2 linked regions of the Mesorhizobium shangrilense genome follow. The protein of the gene in region 1 interacts with the protein of each later gene in a pairwise test. Links are inferred from orthologs where the notes say so. Each region holds a gene or a part of one and is shown on either strand. Other genes may lie near its edges.

Region 1 (4,810 bases):
GCGGACAGCATGTGGGTTCGCGACGACGGCGCCTGGACCGCCCAGTCGATGTCGGAGCAGATGGATTCCTCGCTCGAGAACATCTTTCCTGACGATCCCGGCGTCAGCGATCGGCTCGCGCCTGATCTCAACGCGCAGTGGAAATCGTCGGGCGCCGGCGCGCTGGCCCAATCCGCGGGCGATTTCGACATGGAGGATCTGGCTGCGGCGCCGGTCACGCTGGGTGACCACGTCGCCGAACAGATCGCCTTCCTGATCGCCGATCCTGCCTCGCGGCTCATTGCCCGCGAGCTTGCAGACGGACTCGATGACGCAGGCTACCTGCACGCCGATCCTGCCGAGATCGTCCATCGGCTCGGAGTGGATACTGAGGCCGTCTCGGATGTCCTGGCGCTCTGCCAGACGTTCGAGCCTGCCGGCATATTCGGGCGGAGCCTGGCCGAGTGCCTGTCGCTGCAGCTCGCGGCGCTCGATCGGCTGGACCCGGCCATGCGGACCCTGCTTGCCAATCTGGGGCTTCTGGCGAAGCGCGATTTCGTCGCTCTGCGCAAGCTTTGCGGGGTCGACGACGAGGATCTCATGGACATGGTGGCCGAGGTGCGGGCCCTCGATCCGCGGCCCGGCCTCGCCTTTCAGGGGGGAGGCGCCGAATCGATCGTCCCCGACGTGGAGGTGTGGCCTGCCTCGGACGGAACCTGGACGGTGGAGCTCAACGCGGACGCGCTGCCGCGGGTGCTTGTCAACAATGCGTATGTCGCAAAGGTGAGTGCGTCCTCCAAGTCCCAGCAGGAGCGGGACTTCCTGTCCGAATGCCTGCAGAACGCCAACTGGCTGACACGCAGCCTGGACCAGCGGGCGCGCACGATTCTCAAGGTCGCCGGCGAGATCGTGAAGCAGCAGGACGCTTTTCTCACCCACGGCGTGCGCCATCTGCGTCCCTTGACGCTCAAGGCCGTTGCCGACGCCATTTCCATGCATGAGTCGACCGTCAGTCGGGTCACAGCCAACAAGTTCATGCTGACGCCGCGTGGCGTGTTCGAGCTGCGCTACTTCTTCAGCGCCTCGATCGCGTCCGTCTCCGGTGAGGAGGCGCACTCCTCGGAGGCGGTTCGCCACCGGATCAGGAGTTTGATCGCCGAGGAGCAGCTTTCCAACGTGCTCTCCGACGATGCCATCGTCGAGATGCTGAAGGCGGACGGCATCGACGTTGCCCGCCGCACCATCGCCAAATACCGGGAAGGCATGGACATACCATCCTCGGTCCAGCGGCGGCGCGAGAAGCGTGCGCTGGCGGGCAATAGAGCATAGCCTGCCGCGGCGTCGCTCGATGCGCTCCTTAACCCTTCATTGACATTCCCCCGGGAACTCACTAGAAGCCCGCCCGCATGAGCAGGGTGGTTGTCTTCAGAGCAATGAAACGTCGCCCCAAGACCTGTGTCTAACCAGAAAGTTTGGACCTGAGCACGGCGCATTGGACGCCGCAAACCTTGTGCGCACCGCCCACGGGTATAAACTCCAATCCGACTGACGAGCAGGGAAGGTTCACCAACAAATGAACTTACGTATCGCTGGCAAGCACATGGAGATTGGCGACTCCTTTCGAACCCGCATCGAGGGCCGAGTCGGCGAAGTGGTCGACAAATATTTCGGGGGTGGGTATTCAGGGCACGTCACCGTCCTCAAGTCGGGCTCGCGCTTTTCGGCGGACTGTATGGTTCATCTGGATTCGGGCATGGCTCTGCAGGCGACGGGCGACAGCCAGGAACCTACCGCCGCATTCGAGATCGCCGCGGACCGCCTCGAATCCAGGATGCGCCGCTACAAGAGCCGTTTGAAGACCCATCCGGTGGGCGGCAACAACGAATCGGTCAATGTCTCCTACACCGTCATGGCGGCGCTGCCCGACGAAGAGGTCGAGGTTGCGGAAGACTTCGCGCCGGTTGTCGTGGCTGAGTCGTCCATGGCCCTGAAGACCATGTCGGTCGCATCGGCTGTCATTGAACTCGACACCAAGGAAAGCCCGGTTTTCGTGTTCCGGAACGCTGGCAATCAGGAGGTCAACATCGTCTACCGGCGGCCGGACGGAAATATCGGCTGGATCGACCCGTCTTCGGTGAAGACCGCGCGGGCGTAACGTTACCTCGCCGACGCTGCTGGGCGGGGGAGCCGGGCAGCGATGGGCGGAGCACAAGGATTTTGGTGATGGATCTGAGCGATCTGATCGACGTTCCGGCAATCATGCCGACGTTGCGGGCGAACTCGAAGAAACAACTCCTGCAACTCCTGTCGGAAAAGGCCGCGGCTGTGACCGGGCTGCCGGAACGTGAGATTTTCGACACGATTCTGCAGCGCGAGCGCCTCGGCTCGACCGGAGTAGGCAACGGCATCGCCATTCCGCACGGCAAGCTGGCCGGCGTGAAGCGCATCACAGGCGTATTTGCGCGCCTGGATTCATCCGTCGATTTCGAGGCGCTGGACGACCAGCCCGTCGATCTCGTGTTCCTGCTGCTGGCGCCGGAGGGCGCTGGCGCCGATCACCTCAAGGCGCTGTCGCGCATTGCCCGGGTCCTGCGCGACGCTGACACCGTGGCGAAGGTCCGCGGCACGAAGGATGCCGCCGCAATCCATGCGCTGCTGGCGCACACGCCTGCGTCGCACGCAGCCTAGTCATATCATTGACGATGGGAGGGAGGGCGGTCGAGCGACCGCCCTGTGGTGCGCAAGCGCGCCGCTTCAGTGCACGGCGACGGGCGTCAGATCGTTCTGGAAGGCCCCCGCCAGCGCGGTGTCGCGCTTGTCGGACAAGAGGATGGGTTGGCCATTGGCGGCGAAGACAGCCCACAGCTTGGTGCCCGGCGCGATCTCGGGCAGGCCAGGGAATTTGGACTTGAGATCGTCGCTGACCATTTCGCGGACATAGGCGACGGCGCCCTCGCCGATATGGGCAAGCTGGGCCTGGGATACGTTTCTGGTCTGGTTCTCAGTCATCTCAGCCTCCTATGTGCGGGGCGTCCAATCGAACCAACCCGCGACAGAGCTCTTGGTTCCGGTGCGGTCGACATCAGTCTTTCACCGAAATGTTTATTTTCCGTACCAGCCTTTGCGGCTCGGGGCGTTCGAGATCGATCGACAGCAGCCCGTTCTTCAATTCGCACCCCCTGACCAGCATTCCGTCCGCAAGGACGAAGGTCCTCTGGAACTGGCGCGCCGCGATGCCACGATGGAGGTATTCGCGATCGCCCTCCTCGGTCTGCCGGCCACGAACCATCAGCTGGTTCTCTTCGGTCGTAACTTCGAGGTTCTCCTCGGCAAACCCGGCCACCGCCAGCGTGATGCGCAGCTTGTCGCCCTGGCCGTCGCCACAGCGGACGCGCTCGATGTTGTAAGGAGGGTAGGAATCGCCGGACTTGGCAAGACGTTCCAACGTCTTTTCCATCGTATCGAACCCGAGCAGAAGCGGGCTCGAAAAGGGCGTCATGCGGCTCATTCCAGTGTCCTCAAAGAGCGACCGAAAGGAAAGGGACCCGGATGGCATCCATTCCCGTGTTGCTGATATGGTCCGCCGCCGCGGCAAGTTCAAGACTGCAGATGCCGCCTGCCAAATGAGGAAGCCGAATGCCTGCCAGCCATAAGATCATCATCGACACCGACCCCGGCCAGGACGACGCCCTGGCCATTCTGCTGGCGTTGGGCAGCCCGGAACTCGACATTCTCGGCGTCACTGCGGTTGCCGGAAACGTGCCGCTCGAACTGACCGAAAAGAATGCGCGCAAGATCTGCGAGCTGGCGGGACGCTCCGACATCAGGGTTTTCGCGGGCGCCAGCCGCCCCCTGGTGCGCAAGCTCGTCACTGCCGAACATGTCCACGGCAAGACGGGGCTCGACGGGCCGGACCTGCCTGAGCCGACGATGCCGCTGCAGAAACAGCACGCAGTCGATTTCATCGTCGAGACGCTGATGCGGGAGGAAAGCGGCACTGTGACGCTCTGCCCGCTCGGCCCGCTGACCAACATCGCGCTGGCGCTCAACCGCGAGCCGAGGATTGCGGCGCGAATCAAGCAGATCGTGCTGATGGGCGGCGGCTTCTTCGAGGGAGGCAACATCACGCCTGCGGCGGAGTTCAACATCTATGTGGATCCGCACGCTTGCGATGTGGTGCTGAAATCCGGCATCAAGGTCGTGATCATGCCGCTTGACGTGACCCACAAGGCGCTGACCACGTCCTCTCGCCTGGCCGCCCTGCGCGGGCTGGGGACGCGCGCGGGCATCGCGGCCGCGGAATTGCTGGAGTTCTTCGAGCGTTTCGACGAGGAAAAGTACGGTACCGATGGCGGACCGCTGCATGATCCCTGCGTCATCGCCTACCTGCTGAAGCCCGAACTGTTCAAGGGCAGGGAGTGCAATGTCGAGGTGGAGACCGCCTCGGAACTGACGATGGGCATGACGGTCGTCGACTGGTGGGGCGTGACCGACCGCCAGAAGAACGCCACGGTGATGCGCGACGTCGACGCTGCCGGCTTTTTCGCCCTGCTCACTGAACGGCTGGGCCGGCTGAACTGACGCCAGAGGGCTATTTGGCCCGCGACAGCGCGAGCCAGATGCCTCCGCCCACCAGGAAGCTTCCGCTGATGCGCGAGAGCAGCCTGATGCGGCCGGCCGACAGCAGGCGGCCGGCGCGCCCGGCGGCGAGCGCGTAGGCGCTGTCGCTGACGGCCGCGACCACCATCGCCGTGAGGCCCATGACCCAGAGCTGCAGCGCGTAGCTGCCGGCCGGGTCGATGAATTGCGGAAAGAAGGCGCCGAAGAAGAC
Region 2 (4,951 bases), 1.8 Mb from region 1 along the record:
TTGTTTTCCTTTATGATCTCGGTGATCTCGTCGACCTTGCCGGCGCCAAGCAGCGTGGCAGGCCGCGGCTCGTTCACCGTGGCAATTGTAGCATGAACGATGTCGAGGGAGATCGCCTCGGCGAGGCCTACTGCCTCCTCGAGCCGCGCGTCCGCGGAGCGCTGCAGCCGCGGGCGGGTCTGCTGGGCAGTTTCATCCTCACGCAAGTGATGACGTGCAAGGATCGGCACGACCACAACGGCGCGCGCACCAGTCGCGTCCGATCCTGTATCGTCCGCCCTCTGGGGGCTAGCCCGGCGATTTTCTGCTTTCAATCAGCTTTCCCGGCCGTTTTCCTCGGCATCGAACATTTGCACGGGCTGGCTCGGCATGATCGTCGAGATCGCATGCTTGTAGACCAGCTGCGAATGGCCGTCCCTGCGCAGCAACACACAGAAATTGTCGAACGACGTTACGACACCGGTCAGTTTGACGCCATTGATCAGGAAGATCGTCAGTGGGTTCTTGCTCTTCCGAACCGAGTTCAGAAAGAGGTCTTGAAGATTCTGCGAACGTTCCGCCATTGCTTCTTGTCTTTCGCCGCCCTTTGCCTGGTTGGCACTGCGCCAGTTTAGCGGCGTGGTGTCAAGTTCCAGCCACTTGCGTCGAAACCCGAAACAAGTGGAAAGGTCTCATTGTGTCTTAAATCGAATAGAGCCGTTATCAGGCTGGACTTCGTTCCGCAACGTCAAAAAATGCCTCGCGCAACAAAAGCGTTGTAGCGCCCGGGTGTCCGTTGGCGACACTGTGCCCGTCGATGGATACGACTGGCATGACCACCGTCGTCGCCGATGTCATGAACACCTCTTTCGCTGCCTTTGCCTCATCAAGCGAGAAGTTGCGTTCCTCGATTTTGAGCTCGAGTTTCCGGGCGACGTCGAACACGGTCGTGCGGGTGATGCCGCGCAGTATTCCTGTTTCGGCCTGGCGCGTTACCAGCACATTGTCCTTCGTCACGATCCAGACGTTGCTCGATGCCCCCTCCTTCACCGTGCCATCGGGATCGACGAACCAGGCATCGTGAGCGCCCGCCGACTTCGCCTTCTGCCGGGCCAGCACGTTGGGGAGCAGGCCGACCGTCTTGATGTCGACGCGCTCCCACCGGTTCTCAGGCACGGTGATGACATCGAGACCGGTCGCGGCGCGCTTCGCGCCGGCGACGGTGTCGAGTCGCTTCGCCGTGATGACGATGCTCGGTCTGACGCCAGGCGCGGGAAAAGCATGGTCGCGCGGGGCGACGCCGCGCGTCACCTGGAGGTAGACCAGGCCATCGCGGACCAGATTGCGGTGAATGACCTCGGACATCGCGATGTGCAGCGCCTTTCGCGACATGGGCCAGGCGATCTGAAGCTCGCGCAGCGAACGGTCCAGGCGGTCGAGATGCCGCGTCATGTCCACGATGAAGCCGCGCGAAATCTCGCAGACCTCGTAGACGCCGTCGGCGAACTGATAACCGCGGTCCTCTACATGCACCATCGCCTCGCGATGCGGCACATAGCGGCCGTTCACATAGGCGATACGAGGCATGTCCGAACTCCTTGAAAGACAGGGGAGGCTTAAGCGATTCCCGGCTGGCGGTAACGGCCAAATCGCGAACTCAGAAGAATTCCAGACTGACGCGGAACATCTGCTCGACCTGCTTCACCGCACCCTGCATGGCGAAGATGACGACGCGGTCCTTCGGACGGATGTGCACGGAGCCGCTGGGCGAGATCATCTGTCCGTCACGGAAGATCGCGCCGATCCGCATGCCGTCGGGCAGCTCGAGGTCGCGCAGCGCCGTGCCGACCAGAGGCGACGTCTCCAGCGCCTCCGCCTCGATGATCTCGGCCAATCCCTGCTGGATGCTGTGGACGGCGCGGATCCGCCCGCGACGCACGTGCTGAAGCACACGGGAAATGGTGACCGAGCGCGGATTCACGTATGCGTCAATGCCGAGCGTCTTGGATAGACCGTGATAGGCCGGGCTGTTGAGAAGCACGAGGCTGGCCTTGCAGCCCAGGCCCTTGGCCATGACGCTTGAGAGGATGTTGACCTGGTCGCTGTTGGTCAGCGCCACCATCAGGTCGGCGTCGTGGATATCGGCCTCGAGGAGCAGCTTCTGGTCGAGCGCACTGCCGTTGAGCACCACAGTGCGCCGCAGTTCGTCGGCGATCCTGACGGCCCGCTCGCGCTGGTCCTCGATCAGCTTGATGCGGGTCCGGCTCTGCCTCTGTTCGATGGTGCGCGCGACGTAGAGGCCGATGTTGCCGCCACCGGCGATAATGATCCGGGTTGCCTCCTGCTCGTCATGTCCGAACAGGCTGAGCGTGCGCCGCACCTGATCCTTCTGCGTCACCACGTAGGCGAGGTCGCCAGCGATCAGTTGGTCGGCGGAATGCGGCACGAACAGGCTGTCGCCCCGTACGACCCCCACCACGGTGGACGGCAGGTCCGGAAACAGTTCCGTGAGCTGCTTCAGCGGCGTATTGATGACAGGGCAATCCTCAAGGCATTCGATTGCCACCATGATGATCTTGCCCTCGGCGAAGCGAACGACGTCGGTCGCGCCCGGCAGCGCGATGCGTCTCAGCACCATCTCGCCCACCTCGAGCTCGGGCGAGATGATCACGTCGATCGGCATGTGATCGCGCGAGAACAGGTCCTGATACTGGGGCTGGAGATAGGACTGCGCCCGTATCCGCGCGATCTTGGTGGGAACGTTGAACAGCGCGTGGGCGATCTCGCAGGCGACGATGTTGACCTCGTCATGCAACGTCACCGCGATGATCATGTCAGCCTGTTGCGCGCCCGCCGCCTCCAGCACCTCGGGATGCGAGCCGTGTCCGACGAAGCCGCGCACGTCGAGCGAGTCGCGCACCGCCTGGATGAGCTGCGCCGAGGTGTCGATGACCGACACGTCGTTCCGTTCTGCGGCCAGCCGCTCGGCAATGCCGTAACCAACCTGGCCGGCGCCGCAAATTATGACCCGCATGAGCGCCTAGACCCCGAGCGACTTCAGCTTGCGATGGAGCGCCGAACGCTCCATCCCGATGAACTCGGCCGTGCGCGAGATATTGCCGCCGAACCGGTTGATCTGGGCGATCAGATACTCTTTCTCGAACATCTCCCGCGCCTCGCGCAGGGGTAGCGCCATGATGTGCTGGTCCGACTGGTTGGGCGCGCGCGGCATCACGTCGCCGATCTCCTGCGGCAACAGGTCGGCGGTGATCGGCGCGTCGACGTCGTCGCCGCGCACCAGGATCATCAGGCGCTCGATATTGTTGCGCAGCTGTCGCACGTTGCCCGGCCAGTTGTGCGCCTGAAGCACGGCCAGCGCATCGTCCCCGATCCGCCGCGGCTTGATGCCGGCCTGCCTCGCCACCTGCAGCATGAAGTGATCGACAAGATACGGGATATCCTCGCGGCGCTCCGAAAGCCCGGGCACGATGACCGGGACCACCGCCAAGCGGTGGTACAGATCCTCCCGAAACCGCCCCTCGGCGATCATGCCCTCCAGGTTCTGCGCGGTCGACGAGATGATGCGCACGTCGACCTTGACCCGCTTGGTCCCGCCGACGCGCTCGAACTGCTGGTCGACCAGCACGCGCAGGATCTTGCTCTGCGTCTCGCGCGGCATATCGGCGATCTCGTCGAGGTAGAGGATGCCGCGGTGGGCCTCCTCGAGCGCCCCGACCTTGCGCTCGCCGCCGTTGGATTCGGTGCCGAACAGCTCGATTTCCATGCGCTCCGGCGTGATCGTCGCGGCGTTGAGCGACACGAACGGACCGGTCTTGCGCGACGACTGTGCATGAATGGCGCGCGCCACCATCTCCTTGCCCGAGCCGGACGGCCCGATGATCATGATGCGGCTGTTGGTCGGCGCCGCGCGCTCGATCGTCTGCCGCAAATGGTTCATCGCCGGCGATTTGCCGATCAGGTCGAAACTGTCGCCGCTGCGCTGGCGCAGATCCGACACCTCGCGCTTCAGCTTGGAGGTTTCCAGGGCGCGCTCGGCGATCAGGATCAGGCGGTCGGCCTTGAACGGCTTCTCGATGAAGTCGTAAGCGCCGCGCCGGATGGCCGAGACCGCGGTTTCGATGTTGCCGTGGCCCGAGATCATGACCACCGGCAGCTCCGGATGCATGGTCTTGATCTTGTCCAGAATCGCCAGGCCATCGAGGCGGGACCCTTGCAGCCATATGTCGAGGAAGACCAGGCGCGGGGCACGGTCCGCGATCGCGGCGAAGGCGCTGTCGCTGTCGTGCGCGGTGCGTGTCTCGTGTCCCTCGTCGCTCAGGATGCCCGCGACCAGTTCGCGGATGTCTTCTTCGTCGTCGATGATGAGAATGTCAGATGCCATTTCCGACCTGCTCGTTTTCTGCTTGCTTCGGGTGCTCCTGCCCGGCGGCGTCCGATGATGGCGTCGCCGAAGCGGGAACGAAAATGCTGATCATTGCGCCCCTGCCCTCGTAGAAATCGTCCGGCGCATCGTGAAGCTCCAGCGAGCCTCCGTGATCCTCGATGATCTTCCTGACGATCGCGAGGCCGAGGCCGGTGCCCTTTTCACGCGTCGTCATGTAGGGCTCGAGCAGACGCTGGCGATTCTCGCGGGGCAGTCCCTTGCCATTGTCGATCACGTCGACGCGCACCATGGCGCCTTCACGCCGCGCCCGGATGCGGATGACGCCGCGCTCCTCCGGCGTGCGTTCCGCCCCTTCGATGGCCTCGGCAGCATTCTTGATGACGTTGCCGAATGCCTGGGTCATCAGCCGCGTGTCGAATGTGCCGGTAAGCGGCTCGTTGCCGAAATCGCGCTCGAACGCGATTTCGGCGCGGCTCACCTCGACCAGGAACGAGGCCTCACGCAGCGGCTCGCGCAGGTCGAGCTGCTTCATGTCGGGCTTCGGCATCCTTGCGAAGGCGGAGAACT

Evidence for each region.
Region 2: the proteins of ptsN (region 1) and trkA interact in binary tests that used the Escherichia coli proteins (3 or more experiments, as listed by UniProt). The link is inferred for Mesorhizobium shangrilense from one-to-one orthologs.

What each region holds. Positions count from the first base shown.
Region 1 is NZ_JAQGPN010000001.1:4,690,430-4,695,239, reverse strand. What follows is about bases 1,194-3,934. They hold ptsN (PTS IIA-like nitrogen regulatory protein PtsN), read left to right. Parts: upstream 1,194-2,202; coding sequence 2,203-2,667; downstream 2,668-3,934. Other genes in these bases: PD284_RS22645 (nucleoside hydrolase), read left to right, coding at 3,616-3,934; PD284_RS22650 (Hsp20 family protein), read right to left, coding at 3,062-3,487; PD284_RS22655 (BQ00720 family protein), read right to left, coding at 2,734-2,988; hpf (ribosome hibernation-promoting factor, HPF/YfiA family), read left to right, coding at 1,553-2,134; rpoN (RNA polymerase factor sigma-54), read left to right, coding at 1,194-1,308. Also shown: more of rpoN, read left to right, coding at 1-1,193; more of PD284_RS22645, read left to right, coding at 3,935-4,560; PD284_RS22640 (LysE family translocator), read right to left, coding at 4,571-4,810. UniProt on the Escherichia coli protein: Seems to have a role in regulating nitrogen assimilation.
Region 2 is NZ_JAQGPN010000001.1:2,923,903-2,928,853, reverse strand. Bases 826-3,707 are described here. They hold trkA (Trk system potassium transporter TrkA), read right to left. Parts: upstream 3,014-3,707; coding sequence 1,637-3,013; downstream 826-1,636. Other genes in these bases: ntrX (nitrogen assimilation response regulator NtrX), read right to left, coding at 3,020-3,707; PD284_RS14130 (D-amino-acid transaminase), read right to left, coding at 826-1,566. Outside these bases: GTPase HflX, read right to left, coding at 1-314; RNA chaperone Hfq, read right to left, coding at 315-563; more of PD284_RS14130, read right to left, coding at 703-825; more of ntrX, read right to left, coding at 3,708-4,381; PD284_RS14115 (sensor histidine kinase NtrY-like), read right to left, coding at 4,371-4,951. UniProt on the Escherichia coli protein: Part of the constitutive potassium transport systems TrkG and TrkH. May regulate the transport activity of TrkG and TrkH systems. Binds to NAD(+) and NADH.